One region of the Rhizobium sp. 05L429 genome, then DNA from elsewhere that is predicted to be linked to it. Evidence: predicted binding sites of a transcription regulator. Region 1 holds the regulator's gene; each other region holds the start of a gene.
The links. The regulator PhoB, encoded in region 1, activates phosphate uptake and scavenging genes when phosphate is short. The targets are predictions, from matches to a motif close to TGTCATNNANCTGTCAT.
Positions count from the first base shown of each region.

Region 1 (4,866 bases):
ACACGATCGACGGCTGCCGCGTCACCGGCAAGATCACGCTCGATAGCGACGACATCTACGATCCCGACATCGACGTCGTCGAACTTCGCGCCCGCGTCGGCATGGTCTTCCAGAAGCCGAACCCGTTCCCGAAGACGATCTATGAAAACGTTTCTTACGGTCCGCGCATCCATGGCCTTGCCAAGTCCAAGGCCGACCTCGACCAGATTGTCGAGACGAGCCTGCAGCGCGCCGGCCTCTGGAATGAGGTCAAGGATCGCGTGCATGAATCCGGCACCGGCCTTTCCGGCGGTCAGCAGCAGCGTCTGTGCATCGCACGCGCCGTTGCCGTCAGCCCGGAAGTCATCCTGATGGACGAGCCCTGCTCGGCGCTCGACCCGATCGCAACTGCCAAGGTCGAAGAGCTGATCCACGAGCTGCGTGAAAACTACACGATCGTCATCGTGACGCATTCCATGCAGCAGGCCGCTCGCGTATCGCAGCGCACGGCTATGTTCCACCTCGGCAACCTGGTCGAGGAGAACGATACCGACAAGATGTTCACCAACCCGGACGATCCGCGTACCCAGGACTACATCATGGGTCGCTTCGGCTGATTTTGGCGATGTGAAGCCTTCCCGATTTTCGAGGACAAAGCCCCATGGCATCAACACATATTTTCTCTGCTTACGATGACGATCTGAAATTCCTGTCCCGGCGCATTTCCGAGATGGGTGGTCTTGCCGAACAGATGGGCGGCGACGCTGTCCGCGCGCTCGTCAACGGCGATACCGCGCTTGCTCAGAAGGTCATTTCCGACGATGTGATCCTCGATCACGCCGAGCGCGAGATCAACGACAAGGCGATCGTCACGATCGCCCGTCGCCAGCCGATGGCCTCCGACCTTCGCGAGATCATGGGTTCGATCCGCATCGCCGCCGACCTCGAGCGCGTCGGCGATCTCGGCAAGAACACGGCAAAGCGCGTCATCGCGGTGCAGAGCACCGGCGTTCCGCGCAAGCTCGCCCGCGGCCTCGAGCATCTCTCCGAACTGGCGCTCGTCCAGCTCAAGGAAGTGCTCGACGTCTACACCAATCGTTCAGCTGACAAGGCGAATGCGATCCGCGAACGCGACGACGAGATCGACGCGATGTACACTTCGCTGTTCCGCGAACTCCTGACCTACATGATGGAAGATCCGCGCAACATCACGAGCTGCACGCATCTTCTCTTCTGCGCCAAGAACATCGAGCGCATCGGCGACCATGCAACCAACATCGCCGAGACGATCTACTACATGGCAACCGGCGCCCAGCCGGAGGGCGAGCGTCCGAAGGACGACAGCTCCAATACCGTTGGTGCGGTGACGGAGTAATCTGGACCTGCCGATTGCGTGCGCGCCCCGCGCTGGGGCGCGCAAGGGTCGCAGCCAATTCCGAGTTCCTGCATGGTCCCTTGCTTAAATCACCCCCGGTTTAAGGATCATGCATTAGGAGACTGACACGCATGATCCCAAGAGTTGCAGTTGTTGAAGATGAAGAGGCACTCAGCGTGCTTCTCCGCTACAATCTCGAGGCTGAAGGTTTCGAGGTGGATACGATCCTCCGTGGCGACGAGGCCGAAATCCGGCTTCAGGAGCGCACCCCGGACCTGCTCATCCTTGACTGGATGCTGCCGGGCGTTTCCGGCATCGAGCTCTGCCGCCGGCTGCGCATGCGGCCGGAAACCGAGCGTCTGCCGATCATCATGCTGACGGCACGCGGCGAAGAGAGCGAGCGCGTTCGCGGTCTCTCGACCGGCGCGGATGACTATGTCGTCAAGCCCTTCTCCACGCCGGAACTCGTTGCCCGCGTCAAGGCGATGCTGCGACGCGCCCGTCCGGAGGTTCTCTCCACCGTTTTGAAGTGTGGTGATATCGAGCTCGATCGCGAAACCCATCGCGTCCATCGCAAGAGCCGCGAAGTCCGCCTCGGCCCGACCGAATTCCGCCTCTTGGAATTCCTGATGTCGTCGCCGGGCAGGGTCTTCTCCCGCTCGCAGCTTCTCGATGGCGTCTGGGGTCACGATATCTACGTGGATGAACGCACCGTCGACGTCCATGTCGGCCGCCTGCGCAAGGCGCTGAATTTCTCCAACATGCAGGATGTCATCCGCACCGTCCGCGGCGCGGGATATTCCATGGAAGCCTGATCCGAGTGATCGGAGGTCACGAACGGGTCGTCTGGGTAACCGGGCGGCCCGTTTGTTTGTTCGGGTGGGCTTTTTAAGAGTAGACGTTGGCTTGCTGACGCCTTGACCGACATGCCCCTTGCATCGCGAGGGCTCAAGCGATGACGGGGACATCTGCTATGCGCCGATTGCGAACATTCTCTGAGCCTTGAGCATCGACTGATTTGGGGCCGGAAGGGGACTGTCGGCTTGCTGGCGCTAGCCAATCGAAGCCGTCACCAAGATGAGCGTGAGCTCTGCTATGGAACTTCAGCATAGCGGATGATGCTCTGATTTTGTACGTTGGCGACTAGTTCATCAGAACGAGACAAAAATCGGCGGAGCAAAGGTGAGGAATTTGAATCGTTGTATCCTAAGGTGAGATCAATTGTCGGAGGCACACCCTCAAGTGCTCTGGCAACGACATTTGGCGTCAGCATATTTTGCGCATAAAGCGGAATAAGCGTTATTCCACCTGTAGACACGACGAGCGACATTGCTGATGGTAGGCCTTCACCTTCGTACTCTGCCTTGAGTGTGATCCCAACGTTCGACGCGTACTCCTGGATCACGGATTGCAAGACCGGAGAAATTCTAGCCGAACTGACGTAAGTTTCGCGGGCAAGATCCTGTGGCCGGATCTTTTTCTGCGACGTCAAGCGATGGTCAGCCGGCAGCACGGCGATCAGTGGCTCCTTGGCTAAAAACTTGAACGACACACCAACACTCTGCGTCTCGGGGCGAAGGAAAGCGACGTCCAGCTTGCCTCGCATCAGTGCCAGAGCAAGGTCCGGGGAAGACTGACTGGACAATATGATTTCAACCTCCGGCGCTTCCTCACGAATAATGCGCAGTGCATGGGGTAGCCACACGACCTCTTGCCCTGCGAGAAAACCGATAGTGAACGACTGCTTTTGCGGCTGCTCTGCCCGCCGGGCCCCTTCCGCAGCCGCCTCGACTTGCAACAACGCCAGCCGCGCGTGATCAAGAAACACTTTACCGGCGGCGGTGAGCGTCACGCCGCGCGGCTGCCGTTCCAGCAGTTTTACACRGACTTCGGTTTCCAGATCGCGAATTTGCCTGCTGAGTGAGGGCTGGGAAGTGTGTAGCCGCCGCTCGGCTGCGGTCAGTAAGCTTCCCTCTTCCGCAACAGCAATAAAATAGCGCAAATGCCTGAGTTCCATCGCGTCCCCGCTATGCCTTTAAGGCATAGCTCGAACGTACAAGGTATTTGTCCTTGATAAAAGGGGGATTTAATTAACGCCGCAATCTAGGGACATAGTCGAATGCTTCATCGGAAGTATTTCGCAGTCAACTGTGTCCAGTCAGAGAAGGAAAGCTAAATGTCTAAAAGCCTACCTGTCGTGACCCGCAATTATCGGCGCTGACCTACATTATGTGAGACTGACCAATTCTTGTGTCGGATCATGTGCCTGGGCCTCGAAAGATGAGGCATGCGTGGCAATCTTGCGTCGGCTATTGCAATAGCGCGTGGATGGATGGCTTTATTTAGTGATTTATTATCTTCCAATGAATGTTTAACAGCGCAGATGGAGCGACGCGATGCCTACAATCACGACCACGGACGGCGTAAACATCTTCTACAAGGACTGGGGCTCGGGCCAACCGATCGTTTTCAGCCACGGCTGGCCGCTGACAGCGGACGACTGGGACGCCCAGATGACATACTTCCTTCATCAGGGGTATCGGGTGATCGCCCACGACCGGCGCGGCCACGGCCGGTCCGACCAGCCCGGCACCGGCAACGATATGGACCACTGGGTTGCCGACCTCGCGGCCCTGACCGAGCACCTCAACCTGCGCGACGCGATCCATATCGGGCACTCGACAGGTGGCGGTGAGGTGGCTCGCTATGTGGCTCGCCATCAGGAGCGCGTCGCGAAGGCGGTGCTGGTCGCTTCGCTGACACCGAACATGTACCGGAGCGCGGAAAATCCGTCCGGTCAACCGCCGGAGTGGTTCGAAGCGATCCGGGCAGGCATGCTGGGCAACCGGGCGGAGTTCTACCGTTTCGTCCCTGAGAATCCGTTCTACGGCTACAACCTCGATGGGGCCAAGCCTTCGGAGGCAATCATTGCGAACTGGTGGCGCCAGGGCATGGCCGGTGGTGCCCTGGCTCACTACGCGACTGTCGACTCTTGGCTGGAAGATTATACCGAAGACCTCAAGAAGATCACCGTGCCGGTGCTGGTAATGCATGGCGAGGCCGATCAAGTCGTCCCCTTCGCAAGTTCCGTGCCGCGTGCGGTCAACTTGCTTAAGAACGGATCGCTGAAGACCTATCCGGGCTACCCCCATGGCATGCTGACCACGCATGCGGATGTCCTCAACCCCGACCTGCTCTCGTTCATCAGGTCTTGACGACATCGACGGGACGTTCTGTCACCCGGCAGTGCCGGGTGACACCTGTTGGTGCCTGGTACGGGGAGCGTTCCCGGAGGGTGCTTCCGACAGTGGCAATTTGCTTTGCTTGGTGAGAAGCGAAAGATGCGACTTGTCGCGCTTAAATCTTTCGTTGCGGTGGCCGGTTACTCCACCGGCCGAAATGGCTCGGCATCTCGGCTTCGACATCTGGAAATAAGAGCGGGGGATGTCCGTCGATTTAATGTCAGGAGCACCGCCAGCTTCCGAAGTGCTCAATATAGGCTCGTTTTTCGG
Region 1 covers NZ_JBFTNV010000021.1:10,236-15,101, forward strand. Annotated here, with positions in the region: gene pstB (phosphate ABC transporter ATP-binding protein PstB) at 1-596, shown strand, start outside; gene phoU (phosphate signaling complex protein PhoU) at 641-1,354, shown strand; gene phoB (phosphate regulon transcriptional regulator PhoB) at 1,486-2,169, shown strand; gene AC1DNW_RS21225 (LysR family transcriptional regulator) at 2,448-3,371, opposite strand; gene AC1DNW_RS21230 (alpha/beta fold hydrolase) at 3,751-4,569, shown strand; gene AC1DNW_RS21235 (hypothetical protein) at 4,799-4,866, shown strand, end outside.

Region 2 (5,346 bases), on a different contig from region 1:
ATTATCTGCAGCGACACGGTGAACCGCGCTCAGCCGCCGAACTGTACAATCATCGCCGCATCGGCTTTTCCTATGCCCGGGCGCTGGAAGGCTGGCCGCTCATAGACAATGGCGGGACGATCACCATTCCCCTGACACCGGGCCTGCAGGTCGGCGATGGTGAGGCCATGCGTTACCTGGCGCTCTCTGGCGCCGGCCTTGCCCGCATGACCGAATTCACCGTCCGCGCCGATATCGCCGCAGGCCGGCTCGTTACCGTTCTGGAAGAGCTCAGCCCCGGTGATGTCGAGGAGTTCTATGCCGTCTATATCGGCCAGGGCGGACCACTGCCGGCGCGCGTGCGCGCCCTGCTTGATTTCCTTGCCAAACACGTCAGGCTTTAGGGAGAGAAAGGCCAGATTCCGCAATTGACCCTCTGGCCGCCCCGCGCCTATACCGGGTCTGCGCCTGCCGGCCCTCGCAGCCGGCCTCTTCATAATGCCGGGGCCTCCTCCCACCTACGCCTTCGGGCTCGCTCCGGTCGAAAAGTTCGGGATTATAGTTTTGGACGCAAGCAGCTTCCTTCAGAAAGCGAGCCTGCCCAAATGGGCATTGCTGCTCGCCTTGTCGGCCATATCAGTCCTTTTCCTCGAACTCTTCGCGCTGCCCGCCTCGCTGCTGATCGGCCCGATGGTTGCCGCCATCGTACTGGCCCTGACCGTCGGCAGGGGTCAGCTGCGCGTGCCCTACTGGCCACTGCAGTTCGGCCAGGTGCTGGTCGGCCTCTTGATGGCGCGCAACATTACACCCGACATCCTCGGCACCATGGCCAAGGATGCGCCGCTCTTCTTTCTCTTCATCGTCTCGGTCATCGCCATTGCCGCCGGCCTCGGCTGGCTGCTCACGCGCTGGCAGGTGCTGCCCGGCACGACCGCCGTCTGGGGCTCTTCACCCGGCGGTGCCTCGGCCATGGTCATCATGTCGGAGGCCTATGGCGCCGATGCTCGCCTCGTCGCCTTCATGCAATACCTGCGCGTCGTCTTCGTCGCCGTCGGCGCCTCCGTCATCTCCCGTCTCTGGATTGCCGCAGATGGCGAGGAGCCGCCGCCGGTGATCTTCTTCCCACCCGTCGACTGGCCGGCCTTCGCCATGACCATGGTCTTCGCTGCTATCTGCTGCTACGGCGTCTTCCGCCTCCGCATCCAGGGCGGCAATATCGTCATCCCGCTGATTGGCGGCGCCGTTCTGCAGGGCTTCGGACTGTTGAAGATCGAGCTGCCGATGTGGATCCTGGCGCTGAGCTACGCACTGATCGGCTGGAGCATCGGCCTGCGCTTTACCCGCTCGATCATCAAGCATGCCGCCCGCGCCTTGCCGCGCGTCTCCGCTTCCATCCTCATACTGATGACGCTCTGCGGCTGCATGGCGGTGGCGCTCCACAAATTCGCCGGCATCGACCCGCTGACCGCCTATCTGGCGACCAGCCCCGGCGGCGCCGATTCCGTCGCCATCATCGCCGCCTCAAGCGATGTCGACGTGCCCTTCGTCATGGCCATGCAGACCGGCCGCTTCATGATGATCCTGTTGATCGGCCCGGCGCTCGCCCGCTTCATCGCCCGCCGGTCGGGGCTTGCGGAGCAGTCCGTCTAAGTTCGCGGCGAAAACCGAATTTTGCCCTTAGCGGGCATGATCTCAGGTCGTCGGCTCGAACCGGAGTATCCCGGCCACCTGCGGCCCGGACCCGGAATCCGCAGGATGGGAGACACCATCCATGACCTGAACCTCCGGGAAATCAAAGGGGCTGACGCCCGCAATGCATGCGACGTTGATGCCGAACTGGTTTGGATTCGAGCGGCGCTGATGATGGGTATAGATGCCGCAGGTCTTGCAGAAATAGTGCCTGGCGATGCCGGTATTGAATTGATAAAGCGTCAGATTGTCTTCGCCCTGGACAAATTCGATATCCGAAAGCTGTGCCGAGACGACAATTGCGCCCCGCATCCGGCAGTAGGAGCATGAACAGCGGCGAATCGTGTTGAATGCGTCGGCGAGCCGGACGCGGAACCTGACGGAACCGCAGTGGCACGCTGCATCATGTTGTTGTCTCTCGTCGCTCATTGCCAGCCACCCTCGTTGTTCTCAGTAGAAGCGCTACACATTTTTTGCTGAGATTGTTCTACGACCAGCGCTCGCAGAAGGCCTCGATGTCGTTGGACTGGAAGTCCGCGAGCCGCTCCATGATGGTCTCGAATGGCCAATCCCACCAAGCGATGGAAGCAAGCTTCTCTGCGATATCCCGCGTGAACCGCTCGCGAATGAATTTGGCCGGAACGCCGCCGACGATCGTATATGGCTGGACGTCTTTGGTGACGACCGCTCCTGCAGCAAGCACGGCACCGTCTCCGACCTTTACACCCGGCAACACGATGACCCCATGGCCAATCCAGACGTCATGACCGATGACGGCGCGATCTCCCTTGCGCTCATCGAAGAAGGACTGATCGCGCACGGCATCAGCTGAGTAATATTCAGGGCAATAGCTGAAACGATGCATGGACGGGCGGTCCATCGGATGATTGGGCGCGCCGATCCTGACCTCTGCTGCAATAGCGCAGAATTTTCCAATCGTCGCGTCACCGACGATACAGCGAGGCCCCAGATAGGAATAATCCCCGAGTTCGACCGTGTGCAGAGATGTGTCCGCCAAGATCTCGCAGCATCTGCCTATATCGGAATCTCTGATACTCGCCGTCGAGTGGATAACGGTCTCGGCGATTTTGGGGCGATTTGGTTGTGTGGTCGAGTGCATTGACAGTCTCCAGGTGTTGGCCTGCCTACCCGGGGACAATGAAGGATATGTGACGCTAGACTGCCAAAGAACCGGGCAGCGAAATCAGTTATAGAAGGCCATCAGATCAGGAGCGCGGCAGGCTGCCATCGCTGGCCTTCGCCGCATAAAAACGCTGAAGCCCTGCCCAACGCCCCGGCGTCATGCCATAGGCCTTCTTGAAATGCCGGATGAAATGCGCCTGGTCGGCAAAGCCGGTCGCGGCGGCCACGTCGGCAAAACCTTCGCCCTCGCCCATCAGGGCCTTTGCCTGCTGCAGCCGCCGCATCACCATGTAACGGTGCGGGCTGGTGGCAAAGGCTGTGCGGAAATGCCGTGACAGGGTGAAACGGTCGAGCCCGGTAATGCTCTCCAGCTCGCCCGAGCGCACCGGCCGCAGAGCATGCGCCTCCAGATAATCCCGCGCCGCCCGCACCTGTTTCCAGGCGACAGTGCCCAGAACCCGTCGGCGCACCTGCGAATGCCGCGACAGGCCACCTGCCACGCGGCTGACGAAATCATCGACGAAGAGTTCGTCCAGCTCCCGGTCCAGTTCGCCGAGTGCGGCGAGCAGTACCTGGGCCAGCGMTCCGTCGGCGATCACGGGCTGGTCGACGAAGGGAAGACCTATCTTTTCCGCCTCAAGGCATTCCATCAGCAGCGCCGGCTCCATATAGAGCATGCGGTAATGCAGCCCGGCTTCGGTCGCAGCTCCTCCATCGTGCTCCTCGTCGGGATGCAGCACGATGACCTGCCCCGGCATGCTGAAGCGCCGCTCGCCGCGATAGGTGAAGGTCTGCACGCCGTGCAGGGTGACGCCGAGCGCATAGGTATCATGCCGGTGCGGCTCGAACATGTTGCCCGAGAACTGCGCCTCGATGCGCTCGATGCCGGGAAAAGCCGGCGCAGTCAGGATGCCGCTGCCGGCGGGCGCGGCCAGTATGCCGCTGCCGGCCTGCGGCTCGCACAAACGTTCAAGACCTTCGAAGACCTGCGGCGTTAGATCCTGGCTCAATGCCCGTAACTACCCTTATGAAGTCGATACCCTGATGAAAGAGACTGGAATGTTTGATACCAAAATTGCGATCGTCCTGCGAAACAATCTTGCCGGCTGGCAGAAGCTGAATGTCACAGCCTTCCTTTCGACAGGCATCGCCGGGCAATATCCTGACATTATCGGCGAACCCTACAAGGACCGCGCCGGCAATCTCTACAACCCGCTATCCATCCAGCCGATCATCGTCCTGTCGGCCGACGAAGCGACGATATCGACGATCCACCGCCGCGCGCTGGAACGCGAGGTGACCTCCTCGGTCTTCATCGAAGAAATGTTTTCAACCGGCCACGACGCCGCTAACCGGGCCGTCTTTGCCGAATACGCCCCGGACGACGCCAAGGTCGTCGGCATTGCGCTCCGCGCCGATAAGAAGATCGTCGACAAGATCACCAAGGGCGCGACGATGCAGCATTGAGGCAAGACGGCCGGGTAACCCCCGGCCGTTCTCGTTTCAGCCTGGCAGCAGCTGTCGGCAATCTGCACGGCGTTCAGCGCCGCCCCTTCAGCAACTGGTCGCCGACGACGAAGAGCGCAATGCTGCGCCCGGAGGGATCGCCGAGATCTTTCCTGACGCGGCCGACCAGCACATCGTCCTGGCCTGATGCTTCCGACGGCATCAGGAAATGATTGTCCGCGCGGTCGCCCACCAGCCGCAGGCCCGGAGCATCGGCGCCCGGATACAGGTGATGCCGATCGCAAGCTCATCCGCGCCAAGGATACACCTGCCCTCTCTTCGATTCGACGCCTGAAACGCAAACGTCCCCCGCATCGCTGCGGAGGACGGTTAAAATCGACCAAGGACAGGGCAGCCGTCAGGCGCCGCCCGATCAGCTCTGGGTGATCGGCGCGATCTGGATTTCGACGCGGCGGTTCTGGGCGCGGCCGGCTTCGGTTGCGTTGGAAGCAACCGGCTGCGAAGGACCGTAGCCGACGGCCGAAACGCGGCGCTGGTCGATGCCCTGGCCGCCGAGATAATCGGCAACGGACAGTGCGCGGCGCTGCGACAGGTCCTGGTTATGCTGCAGGCTGCCGGTGGAGTCCGTATGACCGTTGATGTCGATCAGCGTGCGGTTGAACTTGCGCAGCACGATCGCGACAGAATTCAGCGTCTGGTAGAAGCCCGGCTTCACCGCATCCTGGTCGATGTCGAAGGTGATGTTCGACGGCATGTTGAGGATGATGTTGTCGCCCTGACGGGTGACTGAAATGCCGGTGCCTTCGAGCTGGGCGCGCAGCTCGGATTCCTGCTGGTCCATGTAGTTGCCGATGGCGCCGCCCGTGAGCGCGCCGATGCCGGCGCCGATCAGCGCCGCGTTGCGCTTGCCATGGCCGCCGCCGCCGACGGCGACACCGACGAGAGCACCGCCGAGCGCGCCGAGAGCGGCACCTCCGGCGGTATTGGATACCTTCTGCTCACCAGTGTAGGGATCGGTCGTCGTGCAAGCCGAGAGGTAGCTCGCCGCAACGGCCAGAAGGATGAATT
Region 2 covers NZ_JBFTNV010000006.1:183,326-188,671, reverse strand. Annotated here, with positions in the region: gene AC1DNW_RS08545 (LysR family transcriptional regulator) at 1-383, shown strand, start outside; gene AC1DNW_RS08540 (AbrB family transcriptional regulator) at 535-1,629, shown strand; gene AC1DNW_RS08535 (GFA family protein) at 1,672-2,097, opposite strand; gene AC1DNW_RS08530 (DapH/DapD/GlmU-related protein) at 2,156-2,788, opposite strand; gene AC1DNW_RS08525 (AraC family transcriptional regulator) at 2,895-3,821, opposite strand; gene AC1DNW_RS08520 (DUF2000 family protein) at 3,871-4,278, shown strand; partial or broken gene AC1DNW_RS08515 (Asd/ArgC dimerization domain-containing protein) at 4,332-4,534, opposite strand; gene AC1DNW_RS08510 (YiaD family glycine zipper/OmpA-like lipoprotein) at 4,691-5,346, opposite strand, start outside.
Region 2: a site for PhoB is predicted at 2,827-2,843, ahead of AC1DNW_RS08530 (DapH/DapD/GlmU-related protein). Genes of this name have one in related genera too.

Region 3 (3,435 bases), on a different contig from region 1:
GCTTGGCCTGATGGATGCGCGGCGTCTTACCGCCCGAGCGGCCGATGATGAAATGCACGCGCGCCACACCGCCTTCCGGGAAGGCCGGATAATAGGCGGAAACACGGCCATCATAGACGGTTTTCAGATAGGCACCGATGCGTTCACGCACGATCGAGTCATATTCCTCGCGCGGTACGAAGATGATGACCGAGACGAAACGGTCGAAATGGTCGATGCGCGGCAGCACCCGCACGCGCGGGCGATCGGCGAGGTCATTGATCTGCTCTGCAAAGGTCGCGAGCAGCGGCGTATCGATCTGAAAGAGATCGTCACGCGGATAGGATTCCAGGGTGTTGTCGAGCATGCGGCCCGAGTGGCTCATCGGGTCGAAGCCGAAATGCTCCTTCACCTTTTCGATCTTGGACCGCAGCAACGGAATTTCGCTGGCAGAGGAAGTGTAAGCAGTCGAGGTGAACAGGCCGACGATGCGGAGTTCCCCCGTTACGTTGCCCTGTGCGTCGAAGCGTTTGACGCCGACATAATCCATGTAGGCGCGGCGATGGACCGTGGATTTCACGTTGGCTTTGGTGACGATCAGGAAATCGGGACCATCGAGGAAGGCGAGAATTTCGGGTGTCGTCGTCACGGCGTCCTTGCCGGTGCGCAGAACAAGAACCTCGGGGTTGGAGAGTATGCCGAGGCCTGTTCCCTTGTCGCGTTCGACCTTGGAATCGGGACCCTTGCCGGAATAGACGTAGTCGCGCATGCCCAGGAAGGTGAAGTTCTCGTCGTGCAGCCAGGTCAGGAAGGCGATCGCCTCGTCGCGGTCGGCTTTCTTGCGGCTGGCACTGTAATTCGAAAGCTCTGAAATCACCTCATCGACGCGGGCAAGCATCGGCTTCCAGTCGGAAACGGCAAGCTCTACCTGCTCGAGCACTGCCTTGATCCGCTTGATCAGGTCGCCGGCCTGGGAGGGGCTGAGCGGCGAAATGTGAAGCTGGATATGGCTCACCCGCTTTGCCGGATCGCTCGGCACATCGGCGGAATAGAGTTCCGGGGCCTTGTCTTCTTCCAGGATCAGGATCGGATGAACTGCCATGTAGATGTCGCGGTAGGTGCTGGTCACCTCGCCCATGACGGATTCGTAGAGGAAGGGCTTGTTGTGATCGGTCACCGAAAGGATGGAGATTGCGACGCCATCGGGGGTGACGTCGGCGACCGTGTCGATACTGACACGCGGCGTTTTGCCGTTCCAGGCGGTGAGCTCGGCTGCCGAGTGCACGGCGGAAAGGGCAAGCATTTCCGGTGTGTAGAGGTCGAGGTCGTCGCCGCTTGCGCGGCCAAAGAGGAATTCGGGATCGAGATGGGGCTCGCCGGTCGCGGCGGCGATCTTGCGCGCGCTCTCGATCTGCTTTTCCCGTTTCGGATTGTTTCTGGCGGCCATGGATCATCCCCCCGATTTGTTTTGATGTGGGCAAGTTAGCAGAAGGCTCTTCGAAAGAATCCTTAAAAGAGGGCTTCGAAAAGTAGTTTTCGTTCTTTTTTGACGGTGCTGATGAGAGATTTCGAAAGTTTTCGGGTCGTTTTGTGCCGATGGACTGCAAAGCGTCCTTATCTGGCTTTTCCGACCCGCTGCACATTTCCACGCTCGCATGAAGAATGGTTGACAGCGCCTCGTCAAAAAGATCATCAACGGCGGTCGAAATTCGGAATCGGATGCCATGTCGGAAAACGCATCAGGCGCAGTCATCGTCATCTCCAGCCATGTCGTGCGGGGGTCGGTTGGAAACCGCGCCGCGGTCTTCGCGCTGGAAACGCTCGGCCACCAGGTCTGGGCGCTGCCGACGATCGTGTTGCCTTGGCATCCCGGTCACGGCCGTTCGACACGCCTCACCTTCGCAGAGGCCGATTTCGATGCGGCGATCGACGATCTCATCCGTGCGCCGTGGATCGGCGAGGTCAAGGCTGTCTTGTCGGGTTATTTTGGCAACGCTGCCCAGGCCCGCTCCGTCGCGAAACTCGTTGCATCCCTGCGCGAAAATAACCCGGAACTGCTCTATGTCTGCGATCCAGTCATGGGTGATCTCGGCGGCCTCTACGTGCCGGAAGCGACAGCCGAGGCGATCCGTGACCACCTGATACCGATCGCCTCGCTCGCAACGCCGAACCGCTACGAACTTGCCTGGCTTTCGGGCGCCGCGCTCGATGACAACAGCGCGGTCATGGAAGCCGCACTTGCGCTCGGTCCCTCACGCATGCTGGTTACATCCGCGGTGCCGATGATGGCGGGCGGTACCGGCAATCTCTATCTCTCCGGAAAGCATGCCTTGCTTGCCGAACATCGTGTCGTCGAGAACCCGCCGAACGGGCTCGGCGACCTGCTCGCTGCCCTTTTCCTGTCCCGCCTGCTATCGGGCATGGAGGATGAAAAGGCGCTGCAGCTTGCGACGGCAAGTGTGTTCGAAGTGCTGGCACGCGCCGTCAAGCGCGGTAGCAACGAATTGATGCTGGCAAGCGATGCCTCCAGCCTTTCGACACCTATGGCGATGGTGCAGATGCGTCACCTTGTCCACCCGGCCCAGCGACGGAAGAAATAGGCTTCACGCTTTTGCAGTGCAGCAGTTGATCTTGGGTTCGCCGCGCTGTAATCCAAGGGTATGATGAGCTTTCCCAACTCCCTTCTGGACGGTTATCGCAACTTCATGAACGGGCGCTATGCCGATGCCCGCMATCGGTATCGGCAGCTTGCGGAAAATGGGCAGAACCCGACAACGCTCATGATTGCCTGTTCGGACTCTCGCGCGGCTCCCGAACTGATCTTTGATGCTGGACCAGGTGAACTCTTCGTGATCCGCAATGTCGCCAACTTGGTGCCACCCTATGAGCCGGATGGTCACTTCCATTCGACGTCGGCGGCGCTCGAATTTGCGGTTCAGGCTCTGAAGGTCCAGAATATCGTCGTCATGGGCCACGGCCGCTGTGGCGGCATCCGCGCCGCACTCGATCCGGACGCCGAGCCTTTGTCGCAGGGCGATTTCATCGGCCGTTGGATGTKGCTCGTTCGTCCCGCCGCCGAACAGATCGGCAGCAATGACGTGATGACGCAGGGCGAACGGCAGACTGCGCTGGAGCGGGTTTCGATCCGTAACTCGATCAACAATCTCAGGAGTTTCCCCGAAATCAAGGTTCTCGAGGAAGAGGGCAAACTGGCGCTTCACGGTGCCTGGTTCGATATCTCGACAGGTGAGCTCTGGGTGATGGATTCTGAGACACTCGATTTTGTCCYTCCCGAAATCTAGGGATAGACCGCTTTATCAGTTTTTTAAGATATTCCAATAAGCTCGCTGGCGGGGTGTATACGCGCGCGGATTGGTCATGAATTTCGAAGTGGTGAAATTCAAAAATACGAGTAGGGCAGTGCTGGTCGCTATCCTGCTGCCGTTTGTCTTCATG
Region 3 covers NZ_JBFTNV010000009.1:92,013-95,447, forward strand. Annotated here, with positions in the region: gene AC1DNW_RS11910 (NAD-glutamate dehydrogenase) at 1-1,426, opposite strand, end outside; gene pdxY (pyridoxal kinase PdxY) at 1,704-2,579, shown strand; gene AC1DNW_RS11920 (carbonic anhydrase) at 2,640-3,281, shown strand; gene AC1DNW_RS11925 (GGDEF domain-containing protein) at 3,373-3,435, shown strand, end outside.
Region 3: a site for PhoB is predicted at 1,635-1,651, ahead of AC1DNW_RS11910 (NAD-glutamate dehydrogenase). Genes of this name have one in related genera too.

Region 4 (17,855 bases), on a different contig from region 1:
AGCCGACGCCGCGAAGCGCAGCCCGGATCGAGGCCTCGTAATCATTGAGGATCAGCGGGCCATCGACGGCAACCTTCAGGCTCTCGCCGCCTTCGACGAATTCCCAGGTCCGCGACGCCTGCCCGCCTCGCCGGGTCAAGAGAGCGGGCAGCCCCTGCAGCTCTCGCGGATGGCCGGGCCGTGGATATTTGCGAAGCAGGCTCGGCGCGCCGACGACAACGAACTTGTCGGGCGGCGTCAGCCAGGTTGAAACCATGTCGAGTTCGATCGTATGCCCGAGCCGGATACCGGCATCGAACCCTTGTTCGACGATATTGGTGAACTCGTCGTCGCCGACCAGTTCCAGACTGATGCCGGGATAGGCGTCGTGGAAATCCGGCAGCAGGCTGTTGATCAGCAGCGAAACCGCCGGGCGCGGCGCATTGATGCGCAGGTTACCACCAGGCTGTTCGCCGAGATCGCGGGCGGCATTCACGCCCGCCTGAAACATCGCTGCTGCCGGCTTGGCATGGGCAAGCAGCTTCTGGCCCGCTTCCGTCAGCCGAACGCTGCGGGTCGTCCTCGCAAACAGCGCAGCCCCTACCCGCCTCTCGAGCGTCTGGATACCCTGGCTGATTGCCGACGGGGTCAGGCCCAGCTGGCGTGCCGCTGCGCGAAATCCGTTCTGCTCGGCCACCGCCAGAAATATCGCAAGGCCATCCAGTTCGGCTCGGTCCATTGTGCAGCTCCACTTTACAGCATGATCAGATAAGGGATTATTATCAAACAATAGGTCGCATGCCATATCTTGGCAAGAAGCGCGGCCAACAGCTTTCCGCCCTTCCAACCTTGATGAGCAATCCCTCGGGCCCGGCGTCCTCTCGATCGAAGAGGCGCGCCTTCACGCCTGCCCAAAAGAGAGAGAATTCCATGAAAATCTATGACAGACCGGGCTTCCCCAACCCCATGCGCATCCGCATCGTGCTGGCGCAAAAGGGCCTGGATTCCGAAATCGAATTTGTCCCTGTCGACCTGATCGCCGCCGAACACAAGCAGCCGGCCTTCCTGGCGAAGAACCCGTCCGGCGTGCTGCCGGTCCTGGAACTGGATGATGGCACGCTGATTTCCGAAAGCACGGCGATTACCGAATATCTCGACAATCTCGATGGCAAGCCGGAACTCACCGGCCGCACCCCACGGGAAAAGGCGCTGATCCATATGATGCAGCGCCGCGCCGAAGCCTTTGTCCTCGATCCTGTCGGCATCTTCTTCCATCACGCCACACCTGGTCTTGGACCAGCACTTCAGGCCTTTAAGAGCCCGCAATGGCCGGGCCGCACGGAAATGGGCGAGCGCGAGGGCGAGAAGGCGAAGGAAGGGCTGCGCTATTTCAACGAGATCCTCACTAGGCAACCCTTCCTGACAGGCGAGATCTATTCGATGGCCGACATTACCCTGCTCGCCGGCCTCGCCTTTGCCGAAGTCGCCGGTATCGTTCCGTCTGGCCTCGACGCGATGACGCAGTGGCAGGCACGCATGGCCGATCTGCCCGCCGTCAAGAACCGCAGCGGACAGAACTTCCTGCCTGAAGACCTGAAGCGCCTGGGTTTCTGAGCGCTGGTGCGGACACAGCCGCGATAGCTTAGCGCATCCACCACGACAGCGAAGGCCGGCGTCCGTTGGCGCCGGCTGGACCCCGCGTAAAACCTCCCCCGCGCGCGATGGTCAGGAAAGTGGCGATGTCGTCAAGACCGGCCCGGCCCATTCATAAGCTCCCCTAATAGGTTCATGCGCAACTTAGCGTCTAATCGCAGAACTGCGTAGCCGCTAAAAGGTCGACAGCAATTATGGTAGCAGACAAGGAGCTCCGACATGCAGATCAAGCGAAGCGGCTTTGCCCCTTCCGTTAGGGGACCGGAGGCCTATTTCACCGGAACCGTGCGTCTCGACTCCCGTTTCGACAGCGAAGACCCGGATCGCGTCGGCGGCGCCACGGTGACTTTCGAGCCCGGCGCGCGCACCGCATGGCACACTCACCCGCTCGGCCAGACGCTGATCGTCATTTCCGGCCTCGGCTGGGCGCAACGCGAGGGCGGCCCGGTGGAAGAGATCCGGCCGGGCGATATCGTCTGGTTCGCGCCCGGCGAAAAGCACTGGCACGGCGCCACGCCAACCACGGCCATGAGCCATATCGCCATCGCCGAAAAGCTCGACCGCAGCGCCGCCGACTGGATGGAAAAGGTCAGCGACGAACAATATCACCTGACGGAGATACGATAATGCAGAAGCGCAAACTCGGAACAGACGGCCCTGAAGTATCGGCCCTCGGCCTCGGCTGCATGGGCCTCAGCTACGGTTACGGCCCGGCAACGGACAGGCAGACGGCCATCACCCTCATCCGCACCGCCTTCGGCCGCGGCGTGACTTTCTTCGATACGGCCGAAGCCTATGCCCAGGGCGCCAATGAAGACCTGCTCGGCGAAGCGCTGGAACCCTTCCGCAACGAGGTGGTAATCGCCACCAAGTTCGGCTTTCGCGACGGCGATGTCAGCAAGGGACAGGACAGCCGGCCGGAGCGCATCCGCGCAGTGGCCGATGCTGCCCTGAAACGGCTGCGCACCGACTGCATCGATATCTTCTACCAGCACCGCGTCGATACCGAAGTGCCGATGGAAGATGTCGCCGGTGCCGTTAAGGATCTGATCGCTGCCGGCAAGGTCAAGCATTTCGGCATGTCCGAGGCCGGCGCAGGTTCGATCCGCCGCGCCCATGCGGTCCAGCCGGTCGCCGCCCTGCAGAGCGAATATTCGCTGTGGTGGCGCGAGCCCGAGAAGGAAATCCTGCCGCTGCTCGAGGAACTCGGCATCGGCTTCGTGCCCTTCAGCCCGCTCGGCAAGGGCTTCCTGACCGGCGCGATCACCGAGACCACCAGTTTCGACAAGACGGATTTCCGCAATGTCGTGCCGCGCTTTTCGGAGGAAAACCGCAAGGCAAACCAGGGCCTCGTATCAGTGCTATCAGGCATCGCCGCCGCCAAGCAGGCGACGTCGGCCCAGATCGCGCTCGCCTGGCTGCTGGCACAAAAGCCATGGATCGCGCCGATCCCCGGAACCACCAAGCTGCACCGGCTGGAAGAGAATATCGGCGGTGCGGCGATCGAGCTGACGGCGCAGGATCTGCAGGAGATCGAGGCGGCGCTGGCCGATGTCACCGTGCAGGGAGATCGCTACCCGGCGCACCTGCAGGCCCGCGTCGGCCGGTAAGTTGCCGGCCCTGAAAGGAGTTGTCATGACCGACAATATCAAGGAAACACCGTCGTCATAACGCGTGTCGATATCAATGAGATCCTGTTCCGGCCGAGGGCGCAGGAGCTCTAATCCTTTCCTGACGTCAGCGGAAAGTTGCAAAAATGCCGCAATAGCGCAGCTTTCCCGCTGTGCCGCGGCTCACATCTCCCCCTCGCTGACATCATTTGCTATTCGTTCGCTCGAAGAGCATGGGCGCATCGAGGTAGATTTTGCCTAAGTAAGAACCGGTCTCAATCCAGTTTCACCCGTACTGCCGGATAGCCGCGGGCTATCGGCGTATGAATACGTTCATCGGGTGGTGGCAAGAGACCGGTTTGGCATTGTTCCGATCGCCAGCGCAGCTCCGCTGTCTCTGCTCTTCAGCCACCCAAAAGCATCGCCACTCCGCGCCTTCAAGGTTTTCTCTCGCGCCATCTTGGTGAACTTCCGAATGGAAGACCAAGACTTATGTGCTGTTCACTCAGGGTCCGATGGACCATTACGCCGAAAACTGCCCCCCAGCCCTGGATCGCATGTGGCGGATGCGGCGGATTGAGAGCCTTTCAATCCAGCGGCAAGATCCGGCTCAATGCCAATGGCCGCAAGCTGGATGCCTGGCTCATCTACAAATGCCTGGCCTGCGACAAGACCTGGAACCGGCCGCTCCTCGAGCGCCAGAACGTCCGCGACATCGATCCTGAGACCCTCGAAGCGCTGCAGTCCAACGATATCAAATGGATCCGGATGGAGAGCTTCAACCTCGATGCATTGAGGCGCAAGTCGCAGCGCGTCGACGAATTCCCGGAATTCGAAATCGCCAGAGAGGTCATGCGGGAAACAGCCGATTGGACGCGGCTGGAGATCGAATTGTTGGTGCCGTTGCCATCGGGTATGCGGCTCGACCGCCTGCTGGCGACCGAGCTGAAAGTCTCGCGCACGCGGCTCCAGACGCTCCACGGGAAAGGTCTGCTCCGGACGAATCCGGATCGTGCCGACGTTCTGCGGCGGCGTATCAGGACCGGCATCGAAGTGATGATCGACCTCGCGGCCGTCGCGGATCGCGAACTTTCCTGGGGACCTCTGGCGACCGGCAGTCCCCGCTAGCCTATAGGACGAAGGCCCGTATGCCGGGCCTTCGTCACCTCCTGGTATCCTCCGCCGCAACTGACGGCTGTCAGTGCGATGGCGGCGACCTGGCCAGCGACACCGCCGCGCCAGCCACCGGCCGCCGTCCGGCGATTCGGTGCGGCTTCAGCCGGTCCTGCGATGTCAGTGGATTGTCCGCATCGATGGACTGGAAAAGCGCCTGCAGTTCAGGCTCCTCGACAAGCAGGGCTGCCTCTGCCGGCGAAATCCAGATCTTCTGCCTCTGGGCGCGCTCCTGAAATTGATCGACCTCGTTTTTGAGCCTGAGCAGGTGGATAGAGACTGTCAGCGGCGTCTCACTGTCTTTCAGGTAGGTGTAGTAGCCAAGCGGCCTCTTCCTGACCTTGCCTACGATGCCAGCTTCTTCAAGCGCCTCGCGCTGAGCACAACGATAGGGCTTTTCCTTCCTCTCCAGATAGCCCTTCGGGATCACCCACCTTCCGGTATCGCGGCTGGTGATGAGCAGCACGCTCAGCCTTCCGCCGCGCTCGACCCGACAGCAGATGGCGCCGCACTGGTTGATCCCGCGGCTGCCTGCTCTAGCGGGCATTTTCGCACTCGATTCAGATGGATGCTCAGACAGATCCATTATCCGCTCGCTATCGCCTTCTCCTTGCTTGGGAAATAGAGCGCAACAGGTGATCGAAAATAGCAGCCCCTGAAATTGAGGTATCGAATGCGTGAAGCAGGCACCCCGGCGGATCGGGACGATGCCCCTGCTCTCAGCCGAACAGGCTCGCGATACCGTAGGAAGCGGCGGCGATGATTGCGGCTGCCGGCATGGTAATGATCCAGGCGATGACGATATTGCCTGCCACGCCCCAGCGCACGGCGGACAACCGCCGCGCCGCGCCGACACCGACGATCGCACCGGTGATCGTATGTGTCGTGGAGACGGGAATGCCGAGCCAGGTCGCGGCAAAGAGCGTCAGCGCCCCGCCGGTTTCGGCGCAGAAACCCTGCATCGGATTGAGCCGGGTGATCTTCGAGCCCATCGTATGAACGATCCGCCAGCCGCCGAACAGCGTGCCGAGCGCCATCGCCGACTGGCAGGAAATGACCACCCAGAGCGGCACATGGAAACTGCCGCCGAGATGCCCCTGGCTGAACAGCAGAATGGCGATGATGCCCATGGTCTTCTGCGCATCGTTGCCGCCATGGCCGAGCGAATAGAGCGAGGCCGAGATGAACTGCATGAAACGGAAGGTGCGGTCGACGGCAAAGGGCGTCTGGCGCACGAACATCCAGGAGACCACGAGAACGAAGAACAGCGCCAGGAAAAAGCCGATCGCCGGCGACAGGAAGATCGCGCCCACCGTCTTCAACAACCCGCTCCAGACGATCGAGCTGACGCCGACCTTCGCGAGCCCCGCTCCGACAAGCCCGCCGACCAGCGCATGCGACGACGATGAGGGTATGCCGAACAGCCAGGTGACGATGTTCCAGACGATCGCCCCCATCAGCGCCGCAAAGATCACCTGCGGCGAGACGATGGCCGGGTCGATGATGCCGGTGCCGAGCGTTTCGGCAACATGCAGGCCGAAGAACAGAAAGGCGATGAAATTGAAGAAGGCGGCCCATGCGACGGCATATTGCGGCCTCAGCACCCGGGTGGAGACGATCGTCGCTATCGAGTTTGCCGCATCATGCAGCCCGTTCAGAAAATCGAAGAACAGCGCCACACCGATCAGGCCGACCAGCAGCGGAAGGGAGAGAGAGGCTTCCATCAGACGTTCTCGATAACGACGCCGCTGATTTCGTTGGCCACGTCCTCGAACCGGTCGACGATCTTTTCCAGGTTGGAATAGATCTCGCTGCCGATCATGTAGGCCATGGCATTGCCGCTGGGCCCATGCCGGCGATAGAGGTCCTTCAGCCCTTCGTCATGCAGCTCGTCGGAGCGTCCCTCGACCCGGGTGATCTCCTCGGCAATCGCCGACAGCCGCGAGGCATTGGCGCCGATCTTGTCGAGCAGCCCGATCGCCTGCTGCATCAGGATCGCCGCCTTGATGATCTCGCCGCCCATTTCCCGCATCAGCGGATCGAAGCTCGACTGCTCGAAGAGCCGGATGATCTTCACCGTCTTGTGCATCATGTCGATCGCATCATCCATGGACTGGATCAGGTCCTTGATGTCACCGCGGTCGAAAGGCGTGATGAAGCTGCGGCGGATCGCCAGCAGCACCTCGCGGGTGATCTGGTCGGCCTCGTCCTCCAGCGCGACGATGCGGTCGCAATTCTCCTGAACCGCCTCGCCTTTCAGGAGCTTCTCCATCGCCTCGGCTGCTGCCACCACGGTTTTCGCATGCCTGGAGAACATATCGAAGAAGCGGTCCTCCCGCGGCATCATCTTGCGAAACACGCTCATCATCTCGGGCGATCCTTCCCTGTGCGAACGACTGTCCATAGGAGACTGTCATAAATCTGTCATAAAGCGTCGCAGGCAATTGATCGAAAAAGTAAAAATTGACAATGCTAGATGTCATGAAATCCAATAAAAAAGGCGCAAAACCCCGCGCCGGCACATCCCAGCCACTGCTGAAGCAACTTGCAGCTAGGCCCGAGAAGCTCTTCTCCGGCGCCTTTCGCCAGCAATATGGCGCGCTCTGCTTCCGTCGCGGGAATGCCGGCCACGATAACAAGAACCCCGCAAGCAAGAGTTCCGAGATCGAGATCCTCGTCGTCACGACGCGCGACAGCGGCCGATGGATCATTCCCAAGGGCTGGCCGATGAAAAAGAAGAAGCCGCACGAAGCGGCCGCCATCGAGGCGTGGGAGGAAGCCGGCGTGCGCGGAACGGTCAGCAAGCATCCCATTGGCCGCTACACCTATCTGAAGGAACTGGACGACGGTGACGTCGCTCCCTGCATCGTCGATATCTTCCAGATCGAGGTGGAGGCAGCACAAAGCGAATTCAGGGAGGTCGGCCAGCGCGTGCTGGACTGGGTCAGCCCCGATGAAGCGGCACGGCGCGTGCGCGAACTCGAACTGAAATCCTTGCTCGTCGATTTCCGCCCCCGGCACGGCAAACAGAAACAGCGCAAGAAGAATGGTTGATTGGCAGGCATCCGGGTTCTGTTATCTCGCACTTACAACCATCACCTGTTTGACGCCGGGCCGCCATCATAAAGCGGCGGATAAGCCGCAATTCGAGCCCAGCTTCGCGCAACTGGCAGGAATTGGCCTGCCCGAATGGGGAAACACCGATGCCCGGAGCATCATCGAGCGCGTGCATGCAAACAGGCTTCCATGCGATTTTCATCCTGTTGGTCCTCTGCCTGCGGCCAGCAGTCGGGATGCCGCGATGTCCTCCGCAGAATGAGCTGCTGGCAAAGGCGAAGGTGGTGGTCGAGGCCAGGGTGAAATCGCTTTTCATCGGCGAATCCGGTTTGGTCGTGACGGACGAATTCCCGACCCGGATGATCCGGGCGGATCTGGAGATCAGGAGGGTCATTAAAGGCGAATTCGCCGGAAAGGAGGTGACGATGTATGGGGCAATGTTTCCCCCAGGACCGTACCGGGAGTTGAGCCTGATGGCATTAGTGGCCGGGTATGACGGTCACGACACCTTCGAGTGGGAGCTCTCATCTTACGAGCTCGGCGATACCGGCATGTCGCTCTTCGTAATGAGCGACTGCATATACTACAAATTTCCCGACCTCATCACCAATCCGCAATGAGAGGCCATCGATGCTGCCCTACTGCCGGTCGCCCTGCTTCTCCTGCGACATGAGCTGGCTGAGCGTGGCTGCCGGGATCGCATCGGCGGCGTAGGTGAAGGTGCCCGACGATTTCACCTCCTCGGCCGCCCGCAGCAGTGCACCAAGTGCCGCGCGTGCAAAAGAGCCGCCCACGCTCACACGGCGCACGCCAGCAGCCGAAAGTTCGGCAACGCTGTAGCGCGGCCCTTTCAGGCCCATCACCACGTTGACGGGTTTGTCGACGGCGGCGCACACCGTGCGGATCGCTTCGATATCAGGCAGCCCGGGCGCATAGAGCACATCGGCGCCGGCTGCCGAGAAAGCCTGCAGCCGCCGGATCGTGTCATCGAGGTCGGGTCGGTTCCAAAGAAAATTCTCTGCCCTCGCCGTCAGCAGGAAAGGCAGTGTCCGCGACGCTTCCGCAGCGGCCTGCACCCGTTCGGCGGCCTGCGACAGATCATAGATTGGCCTTGCCGGATCGCCGGTGGCATCTTCGATCGATCCGCCGACAAGACCGACTTCGGATGCAAGCCGGATCGTCTCGGCACAGATTTCGGGCGCCGCACCAAACCCGTCTTCGAGATCGGCCGAGACGGGAAGATCGGTTGCGCCGACGATCTCGGCGGCATTGTCGAGGATCTCGCCCCGCGTCAGACTCGCAAAGGAATCCCGCTTGCCTTTCGAAAAGGCATAACCGGCGCTGGTCGTCGCCAGGGCCTCGAAACCGAGGCTCGTCAGAATCCGTGCCGAGCCGGCATCCCACGGGTTCGGAATGACGAATGCCTCATCCCGGTAGTGCAATGCCTTCAGCCGCTCGAACTTCGCCTGTTGCTCCGCCACGACTCTCCTCCTCCGCAAATGACAGCGAGGCCAGACTAGCAGTCGCGAACAAAATGTGAACGATTTTGTACCGCCTGACCGGATTTTGTTCGGTGGCTGTCGCCCGCCCGCTCAGTTGCGCAGCCTGTATCCCGTCTTGAAGATCCAGCCGAGCGTGCTCAGGCAAATCACCAGAAACAGCGAGATCATCCCGAGGCTGACCAGCGGGTTGACGTCGGCAATCCCGAAGAAGCTCCAGCGGAAGCCGCTGACGAGATAAAGCACCGGATTGAGATGGCTGACGGCCTGCCAGAAGGGCGGCAGCATGGTGATCGAGTAGAAGCTGCCGCCGAGGAAGGTGAGCGGCGGAACGACCAGCATGGGGATGAGGTTCAACTGCTCGAAATTCGTCGCCCAGATGCCGATCATGAAGCCGAACAGGCTGAAGCTGATCGCCGTCAAAAGAAAGAACAGCACCATCATGAACGGATGTTCGATCCGGACATCGACGAAGATATTGGCCGTCACCAGGATGATGACGCCGATCAGCAGCCCCTTGGTGGCCGCCGCCCCGACATAACCGATCAGGATCTCCGTCATCGCGACGGGGGCTGACAGGATCTCGTAGATCGTGCCGGTGAATTTCGGAAAATAGATGCCGAAGGAGCCATTGCCGATGCACTGGCCGAGCAGGGTCAGCATGATGAGGCCGGGCGTGATGAAGGCACCGTAGGAGACGCCCTCCACCTGCTGGATGCGCGAGCCGATGGCGGCACCGAAGACGATGAAATAGAGCGAGGTGGAAATGACGGGCGAAATGACGCTCTGCAGCAGCGTGCGCCGGGTCCGCGCCATCTCGAAATAATAGATCGACTTGATCGCTTCGAAGTTCATCTTGCGCCTCCTACCAGCGATACGAAGATGTCTTCGAGCGAGCTCTGGCGCGTCGAGAGATCCCGGAAATGGATGTTGTTTTGCCCGAGCCGCGTCAAAAGCGATGCGACGCTTTCATGCTCGTTGTGGGTGTCGAATTCATAGACCAGCCGGTTGCCCTCGGCCTCGATCGACAGGCCGTTGCCGGCAAAGCAGTCCGGCAGTTTTTCGAGCGCTTCGTTGAGTTCGAGGATGAGTTGCTTGCGGCCGAGCTTGGCCATCAGCGCCTGCTTGTCTTCGACGAGCAGCAGCTCGCCGCCGTTGATGACGCCGACGCGGTCGGCGATTTCTTCCGCCTCTTCGATGTAGTGCGTCGTCAGGATGATGGTGACGCCCTCGCCCCGCAGCCGCTCGACGACATGCCACATATCCTTGCGCAGCGTCACGTCCACGCCGGCTGTCGGCTCGTCGAGGAAGAGGATGGACGGTTCGTGCGACAGCGCCTTGGCGATCAGCACGCGCCGCTTCATGCCGCCCGAGAGCTGGCGCAGCGTATTGTCCTTCTTGTCCCAGAGAGACAGGTCGCGCAGCACCTTCTCGATATGGGCGGGGTTGGCCTTCTTGCCGTGCAAACCGCGCGAAAAGCTGACCGTATTCCACACCGTCTCGAACTGGTCGGTGGTCAGCTCCTGCGGCACCAGGCCGATCAGCGTGCGCGTGGCGCGGAAATCCTTGACCACGTCATGGCCGTCGACCACGACCGTGCCGCCGCTCGGATTGGCGATGCCGCAGATGATCGAGATCAGCGTCGTCTTGCCCGCCCCATTCGGCCCGAGCAGCGCTAGGATTTCGCCACGCTCGATCTCGATGTTGACGCCCTTCAGCGCCTGGAAGCCATTTGCATAGGTCTTGGTGAGATTTTGGACGGAAATGATTGGTGCCATGGGGCTCTTTGCGGATATCAGGTCAATTCGCCCGCTATATAGCCCCTTTGTGAAACTTTGACATCCCGAGGGGCCTGAACACTGAATTCACACCATCGGCCTATCCACCAATAATGTCGGGCATCGGATGCCTATCCACAGGCCAAATCAGCCGATGAAAAGAAAGTCGTCTCCCGGCTCCCGATGTCATCAATCGGTGATGTTCGTCCCGCATAAAAACACGCGAGGACAGCACCGGCTCCCGCCCGCCGCCACCCCTTTGCGGAGCCGCCCTCTCGGCGATCTCGTTACGCCCTTTCTGCTGTCCTCGGCATTGTAGTGAAATTTATTATCAGTCACGAAATGCCAGGAACCGGCCAGTATCCTCTGTTCAGCCGCGTTCGTCTAAGCCGGCCCTAGGCCGGCTTTCTTTTTTCTGCGTGTCGGCCGCTTCGTTCGAAAACGCAGCTTAAGGCACAGCCTCATGCTCCTCCCGCGCCGCCTCCCAGACTTCCTTCGCCGTATCGAGGTTCATCAAGGCAATGGCAAGTCCGACGAGGAGATCGGGCCAGATCGAATGCCAGAGATAGGCCGTCACCAGACCAGCGGCGATGATGGCGACATTGGCGGCCGCATCGTTGCGGGCCGACAGAAATGCCGCCCGCGTCAGCGAGCCGGCGGCATGGCGGTGGGCGGCAAGGATATAGGCGCCGAAGAGATTGACGGCGAGCGCACCAAGTCCCGCAAGCGACAGCGGCAAAGGCAGCGGCGGCACCGGATGAGCAATCTTGCCCCATGCCATCAGCAGGAAGGCAAGCGCCGGCACCAGCAGGATGCCCGCCATGCCCATGCCGACCCGCGCCCGATTCTTTGCCGACCATGCCATGGCGAAGAAGATCAGCAGATTGACCGAAGCATCTTCGAGGAAATCCACGCTGTCGGCGAGCAGCGAGACGGAACCGATCGCCAGCGCCACGGCAAATTCCACGCCGAAATAGCCGAGATTCAGGAGCGCAACCGTCATGACGGTGCGTCTCAATGTCTGCTCCATGGTGCTGTTCCCCTACCCGAATCCGGCCAGACCTCGTGAATACCCCTCCGACAGGATGGCTGCCCGGTCTTGTTCCGCAGCCTAGAGATCCCTGAACATCACGAGCGCATCGACATAGCCGAGATCAGGATGATTGAACGCCCCCGGAAGCCGCCCGACCACCTGGAAATCGAGTGACTGCCAGAGCCGCACTGCCCGCTCGTTCGAACTGACGACGAAATTGAACTGCATGGCCCGGAAGCCGCGCTGGCGCGCATGGGCAAGCGAGTGCTGGTGCATGATGCGCGCGACACCCTGGCCCGCCGCTTCGCGCGCGGTCATATAGCCGCAATTGCAGACGTGATTGCCGCCGCCGGCTTGATTGGCCCTGATATAGTAGGTGCCGATGATGCTGCCGCCGTCATCGGCGACGAAGGTTTCCTTGTCGGAGCCGAGCCAGTAGTCGAGCGCATCGGCCTCGCTCATGTTGCGATCGAGCGTATAGGTTTCGCCCGCCCGGACGACAGGTTCCAGGATCGCCCAGATGGCGCTGCGGTCTTCGGCTTTGGCAGGTCGGATCAACATGGCCTGATGTTTGCACGACCAGATGGCGCTCCGCAACTGCGGCATGGCGCCTGAAGAGGGCAGCGGAACAAGAAGACGTGGAGGGATCTGCTTCAGTCGTTGACGCTCTCGAGGATATCGTCGAGCAGCCGCTCGGCATAGCGCATCGTCTCGAATTGCTCTTCCGGCGACAGCTTGTGTGCAACGCATTCCGCCCGGATGGCTGTTCTCAGCTTCGCCAGTAGGGCCGCCTGTTCATAGGGCGTGAAGGCGCTGTCGCGGACGGTGATCTTCGCGATCGTTTCCAGAATGGCGATCCTCCCCTCCACCTGCCTTGTCGAGCCGACATAGAACGGCCGCTGCGACCGGAGGTTTCGGCGCGGGAATGTTACGACATTGCTCATGGTGCCCTCACAGGGCCGGCGTCTTGAAATCGGAACCTGACAGCATGGTGTGCAGCTTGTGCTCGCTGTCGGCGCCCTGCCGGTAAAGGTCGATTGTTATGCGGGCGAGTTCACGCGCCTCTGTGCAGTCGCGTGACCAGCCGCGCTCGGCGCAAAGCTTGTCGAAGGCCTTTTGCACGATCGCAAGCTCCACAGCACCGATCCAGCGGTCCACAGGTGCATCCGTTATAATCTTCGGTTGCATGATCTCCTCCCGATCGCTCCATAAAGATGCTGCCAAACGCATGAAGGAGAAGAGAGTTCCACACAAAATGCAGGACGCAAAAAGAATCCCGGCAGGCGCTGGAAAAGGCTGGTTTCGGGGTCTGCCGTGCGGCATCGACTCGCGCAAAATGGAAAAACCGACGCGCTGGGAACCGCCTTACCGGGTGCGCGCGGCTACTGTTCGGGAAACCACAAACGCAACCTACAATCGTCATGGCAGTCTATGTCAACGCGAAAGGTCAGCCCGCTCTCTGCTCGACGAGGCGCTGCCACAACAAGCTCCATGTCATTCTTCCGCCCTCGTGCCTGCACGAGGAGGGAATGAGGACCTGCTAAACCTCTACGTTCTTCACGCTGCGCCTCGTTAAACTGCACCCAGTTTAACCGCGGAACAGCGACAGAATGTTCTGCGGCGCGCTGTTGGCGATGGAGAGCGATTGCACGGCCAGCTGCTGCTGCGTCTGCAGCGCCGACAGCCGGGATGACTCCGCCTCCATATTGGCATCGACCAGCCGGCCGACGCCGCTGTCGACGGAATCGCCGAGCTTGGAGACGAAATCCTCCTGCATGGCGATGCGCTTCTGCAGCGAGCCGAGCTCGGAAGCCGTGGCAACCATCTGGCCCAACGCCTGCTCCACATCCTGCAGCGCGTTGCCGATGCCGCCTGACGTGGTGAGCGTCGTGATGTCGAGCGCGTAGACCGACTGGCCGGATAACTTTCCAGCACTCGTGCCGAGTATGCCCTCATTGAGATTTTCGAGGCTGCCGCCGGTCGCCCAGGCACCGAACATGGTATTCGAATCAGTGAGATTGCTGCTCCTGGCAACGTAATCCGTCAGCGTCACCTTCACGTTGCCATTGCCGTCGCGCACGAAGGAGGACACGACCGAGCGGGTCGTCAGGTCGATGGCGATCATCCAGTTCTCGCCGGAGAAGGAGGCCGATCGGGCGATGCTCAGCAACTGATCCTGCAGCTGGTCGATCTCTTCCTGCACCTTGCTTTTGTCGACGCCCTTCTCCGAAGCGGCGACGAGCTTTGCCTTGATCTCGCTTACCACGTCCACGGCGCTCGACATCGCGGTATAGGCCGTGTCTACCTTGGCCGCACCAAGGCCCAGTGCATCCGAAACTGCCGAGAGCGCCTTGTTGTCCGAACGCATGGTTGTGGCGATCGACCAGTAGGCGGCGTTGTCGGCCGCCTTGTCGATCCTGTATCCCGAGGAGACGCGATGCTGCGTATCCTGAAGGCTGCCGTTCACGTTGCGAAGTGTCTGAAGTGCGCCAATGGCGGAATTGTTCGTGATGATCGACGACATCAAAAGCTCTGTTATTCAACGAGAAAGCGATCATTGGACAGGAGAATCGATGCGTCATGCACCCGGAAGATGAAGGAACTTATCGGCGGAACAGGGTTAACAATTCCTTGCTAAATTACCTCTTGATTTGATGGCCGACCACACCACCTGCCCTCATCAGGCGACGGCAATGTCAGGCTTCGTCCTCACTCGACCAGTTGACGCCTGCGGCATCCGCCGCTTCGATGAAGGCTTCCCGCGCCTCGTCGGGCAGAAGCTGGCCTTCCGAGACGGCCGCGAAGGAGGCCAGAGCATGCTCGAAGGCCAGACCGTGGGTGACTGGCCATCTCTCGGCAAGGAGCGCTGCCGCATGGCCCGTACCACGCACGGTAATCGGGTTCACCTGGCCCGGAAGCCGGATATGCAACGGTGTGGTCCAATCTGACATGATGAATAGCGGGCTGCCCTGGATCGACTGTTTCCGCGCAGCGAACGCGGCGACCAGAACAAAGTTCCGGCCCAAGCGCTCCAACTGCCTCAAACAGGATCACCATTTGGTGACAAGTCTGGAGCCTCCGGAGCGCGTAAGTTGAACGGCGATAGCCATTCCCACCAGAATCACCGCCGAATTCCGCTGCGACCGGGAACTTCAACGACAGTCCGGAGTCTTGAGACTGAAGAGGAAGATCATGGACAAGGCGCTTTATACGGTGGGCAACAACATATTGCTCGGAAGGATGGACGAGGAGGCCAGACGGCACCTCGCCCCTTACCTGGAGCCGCTTGCCCTGCCGCGGGGCTTTGCGCTTTCTGCCCTGGGTCAGCAGGTGAAACATTGCTATTTCATCGAGGACGGCATTGCCTCGATCATCGCGAGATCGGCGGGCGAACGATCGAGCGAGGTCGGCATTGTCGGGCGCGAAGGCATCGTGCCGCTGACGCCGATCCTAGACAGCACGCACGCGACCTTCGACATTTTCATGCAGGTGGAAGGGCACGGTTCGCGCATCGCCGTGGACCCATTGCGGGAAGCGCTGGAGGTCGTGCCGTCGCTCCGCAGGCTCCTGAACCGCTATGTCCAGACCTTCATCGTCCAGGCGGCCTCCACCTCGCTTGCCAATGCCAATCATTCCATCGAGGCGCGGTTGGCGCGATGGATCCTGATGTGCCACGACCGCCTCGACGGCGACCACATCGGCCTCACACACGAGTTCCTGGCCCTGATGCTCTCGGTAAGACGTGCCAGCATCACCACCGCGCTGCATGAGCTGGAAGGCCGGCAACTCATCTGGTCGGAGCGGAGCATGGTCGCTGTCCGCAACCGGACGGGCCTCGAAGAATTTGCCGGTGATTCCTATGGTCGCGCTGAGCAGGAATATCGCCGGCTGATCGGCGAACTGAAACAGCGGGATACCGTTTAGCGATTATAGGCTGGCGATAATGCGGCCTAATGATAATAGCCGATATCGTGCGCAATGCGTTGGCGGGCGCGGTTCACCCGGCTTTTGATGGTGCCAACAGGGCAATGGAAACGGTTCGCCGCTTCCTCATAGGAGCGCCCGTCCACGAAGACGAAGGAAAACGCGGCGCGGTATGGCTCCGGCAGGTGTCCGCAGGCAGCTTCCAGCTCATGGCCGCGCAGATGCCATTCCTGGTCGGCCGGCACGCTACCCTGTGATGAGACGCACTCATCCGAACCGAGCGTTTCGCGCTGTTCGATCCGGAAGCGCGTGCAGAAGGCATTGCGCATGATCGTGAACAGCCAGGACTTCATCCTCGTGCCCTGTTTGAACTGCTCGATATTGCCGAGCGCCCTGACGAGCGTTTCCTGCACAAGATCGTCCGCATCCGTGGATGTCCGGTAAAAAGTGCGGGCAAATGCCCTGAGCGCTGGAATGAGCGTGACCACTTCCGCTTGAAGAATTTCGGGGGAATGTTTCATGTCCAGCTCCCTGGCCCTCGGTATGGAGGGCCTCGATACGGATAACCCTTAATATCGAGGGTCTCCGATGCTCAGGGAAAGGGATGCAGCTCCTGTTCGTTCCATAACCTGATGTCTTGGTACGATACCGCACAATAGGCATGCTGACGGCATTCGAAGCCGGGCGAACCTCAGTCGCCGTTTTCGCGCGGTGCAAAGAGCGCCTTGGCGATCTCGGCAAGTGCGGTGAGGCTCTCGGTGAGACGGTAGCCACCGTATTTCGCGGCAATATCCGCGTCGACATGAGACAGCGCAAAAACAAAGGGTATTCCGGCATCCTGCAGCCGCTCGGCGAGCGGAAACACCGTCTCGCCCTCGAGGCGGATATCCAGAATGGCGCCGTCGATCCTGATAATATTAAGCAGCGCCAGGCCGATCTCCACTGACGACGCAGGCCCGACGATGACGACGCCGGCCTGCTCCAGCGCAAGCCGCACTTCGTCGGCAACCAGATCACCGCTCTCGACAATGAGCAGATGCTTTCCCGCCAGGAGCCTGAGATCGCCGATCTCCATCCATCCCCGCAATCGCCTCATCCCCCGGGATCATGCCCGGGATCAGGCTGAGTGTCCCTAACTGCTCACCACGGCAATGGTTTCCGGCGCAAGTCAGGATATCTGGCGGGCTTGTGGCAAGGCAGACAAAATCGGCCTGTTCCGGCCGGACGCGCCATGGCAGACTCCGCCGCGAGTGCCTTGCAGGCGCATCGAACGAGACGTCATGGGAGGCTGTCGTGCCACTGAACCGATTGGTGATCTATGCTGGCGATATCGAGGAGACGGCCACATTCTACGAGACGCATTTCGGCTTCAAGCCCATGCAATTGCCTGGCGACCGGATCGTCGAGCTGGTCTCGCAGGATGGCGGCGCCAACATCATGCTGCATCAGGCCGCAAAGAGGCAGCGCAGCGGCCAGTCAACCGTCAAGCTGGTTTTCGATGTCAGGGATATCGAGGCATTCTGCGCCGAATGCGCCGGAAATGGTTTGATATTCGGGCCGGTCCACAAGGCGGACGGCTATGTCTATGCCAACGCCAAAGACCCGTGCCAGAATCCGATCCAGGTTTCCAGCAGGGCCTTTCGGACCTGATGTTGAGGACGTGCTGAAGCGTCGGCCGCGCGTTTAGCTGCGGAGGTGGCTCGAGAGAGCCTGCACATGCCGATGAACAGCATCCGCACTCACCTCTGCCGACATGGCGGTGACGTCGAGGTTGAGCGTATTCGCATGCTCGGGGTCGAGCACCTCCAAGGTCCCGCTCCGCTCCCGCGAGGCCTCGGCATTCACCGATTTCAGCCGCTCGCGCCGTTCCGGTATCGCGACACGCCGCGCCAGCTCCTCCGCCTCGCAGAAAAGCCGCACCGGCACCAGCAGCGATCCCCGCTTCTCGGCGGCATCGGCAATTTGCCGGAAGGTGCGATGGCTGCGCTCGTCGCCCTGAATGCCGGCATGGGTGAAGATGAAATTGTCTGACGGCGCGCAGAAAGTCACGATCGTATCCAGCACCGTCTGCCGCACCCTGCCCGTCTGCTCCCATATCTCCGCCGGCAGCGGCTTTGCCGGATCGTGGTCGAGGACGCCGAGCACTGGA
Region 4 covers NZ_JBFTNV010000004.1:28,504-46,358, forward strand. Annotated here, with positions in the region: gene AC1DNW_RS04920 (LysR family transcriptional regulator) at 1-718, opposite strand, end outside; gene AC1DNW_RS04925 (glutathione S-transferase family protein) at 910-1,593, shown strand; gene AC1DNW_RS04930 ((R)-mandelonitrile lyase) at 1,852-2,259, shown strand; gene AC1DNW_RS04935 (aldo/keto reductase) at 2,259-3,242, shown strand; gene AC1DNW_RS04940 (DUF1062 domain-containing protein) at 3,735-4,370, shown strand; gene AC1DNW_RS04945 (NUDIX hydrolase) at 4,441-4,962, opposite strand; gene AC1DNW_RS04950 (inorganic phosphate transporter) at 5,135-6,139, opposite strand; gene AC1DNW_RS04955 (DUF47 domain-containing protein) at 6,139-6,783, opposite strand; gene AC1DNW_RS04960 (NUDIX hydrolase) at 6,897-7,469, shown strand; gene AC1DNW_RS04965 (hypothetical protein) at 7,619-8,092, shown strand; gene AC1DNW_RS04970 (isocitrate lyase/PEP mutase family protein) at 8,111-8,953, opposite strand; gene AC1DNW_RS04975 (ABC transporter permease) at 9,065-9,826, opposite strand; gene AC1DNW_RS04980 (ABC transporter ATP-binding protein) at 9,823-10,749, opposite strand; gene AC1DNW_RS04985 (cation diffusion facilitator family transporter) at 11,198-11,779, opposite strand; gene AC1DNW_RS04990 (GNAT family N-acetyltransferase) at 11,861-12,343, opposite strand; gene AC1DNW_RS04995 (hypothetical protein) at 12,436-12,726, opposite strand; gene AC1DNW_RS05000 (hypothetical protein) at 12,734-12,970, opposite strand; gene AC1DNW_RS05005 (flagellin N-terminal helical domain-containing protein) at 13,371-14,306, opposite strand; gene AC1DNW_RS05010 (DUF982 domain-containing protein) at 14,479-14,733, opposite strand; gene AC1DNW_RS05015 (Crp/Fnr family transcriptional regulator) at 14,975-15,706, shown strand; gene AC1DNW_RS05020 (sigma-70 family RNA polymerase sigma factor) at 15,733-16,227, opposite strand; gene AC1DNW_RS05025 (response regulator) at 16,398-16,793, opposite strand; gene AC1DNW_RS05030 (VOC family protein) at 17,000-17,356, shown strand; gene AC1DNW_RS05035 (GTPase domain-containing protein) at 17,390-17,855, opposite strand, start outside.
Region 4: a site for PhoB is predicted at 6,827-6,843, ahead of AC1DNW_RS04955 (DUF47 domain-containing protein). Genes of this name have one in related genera too.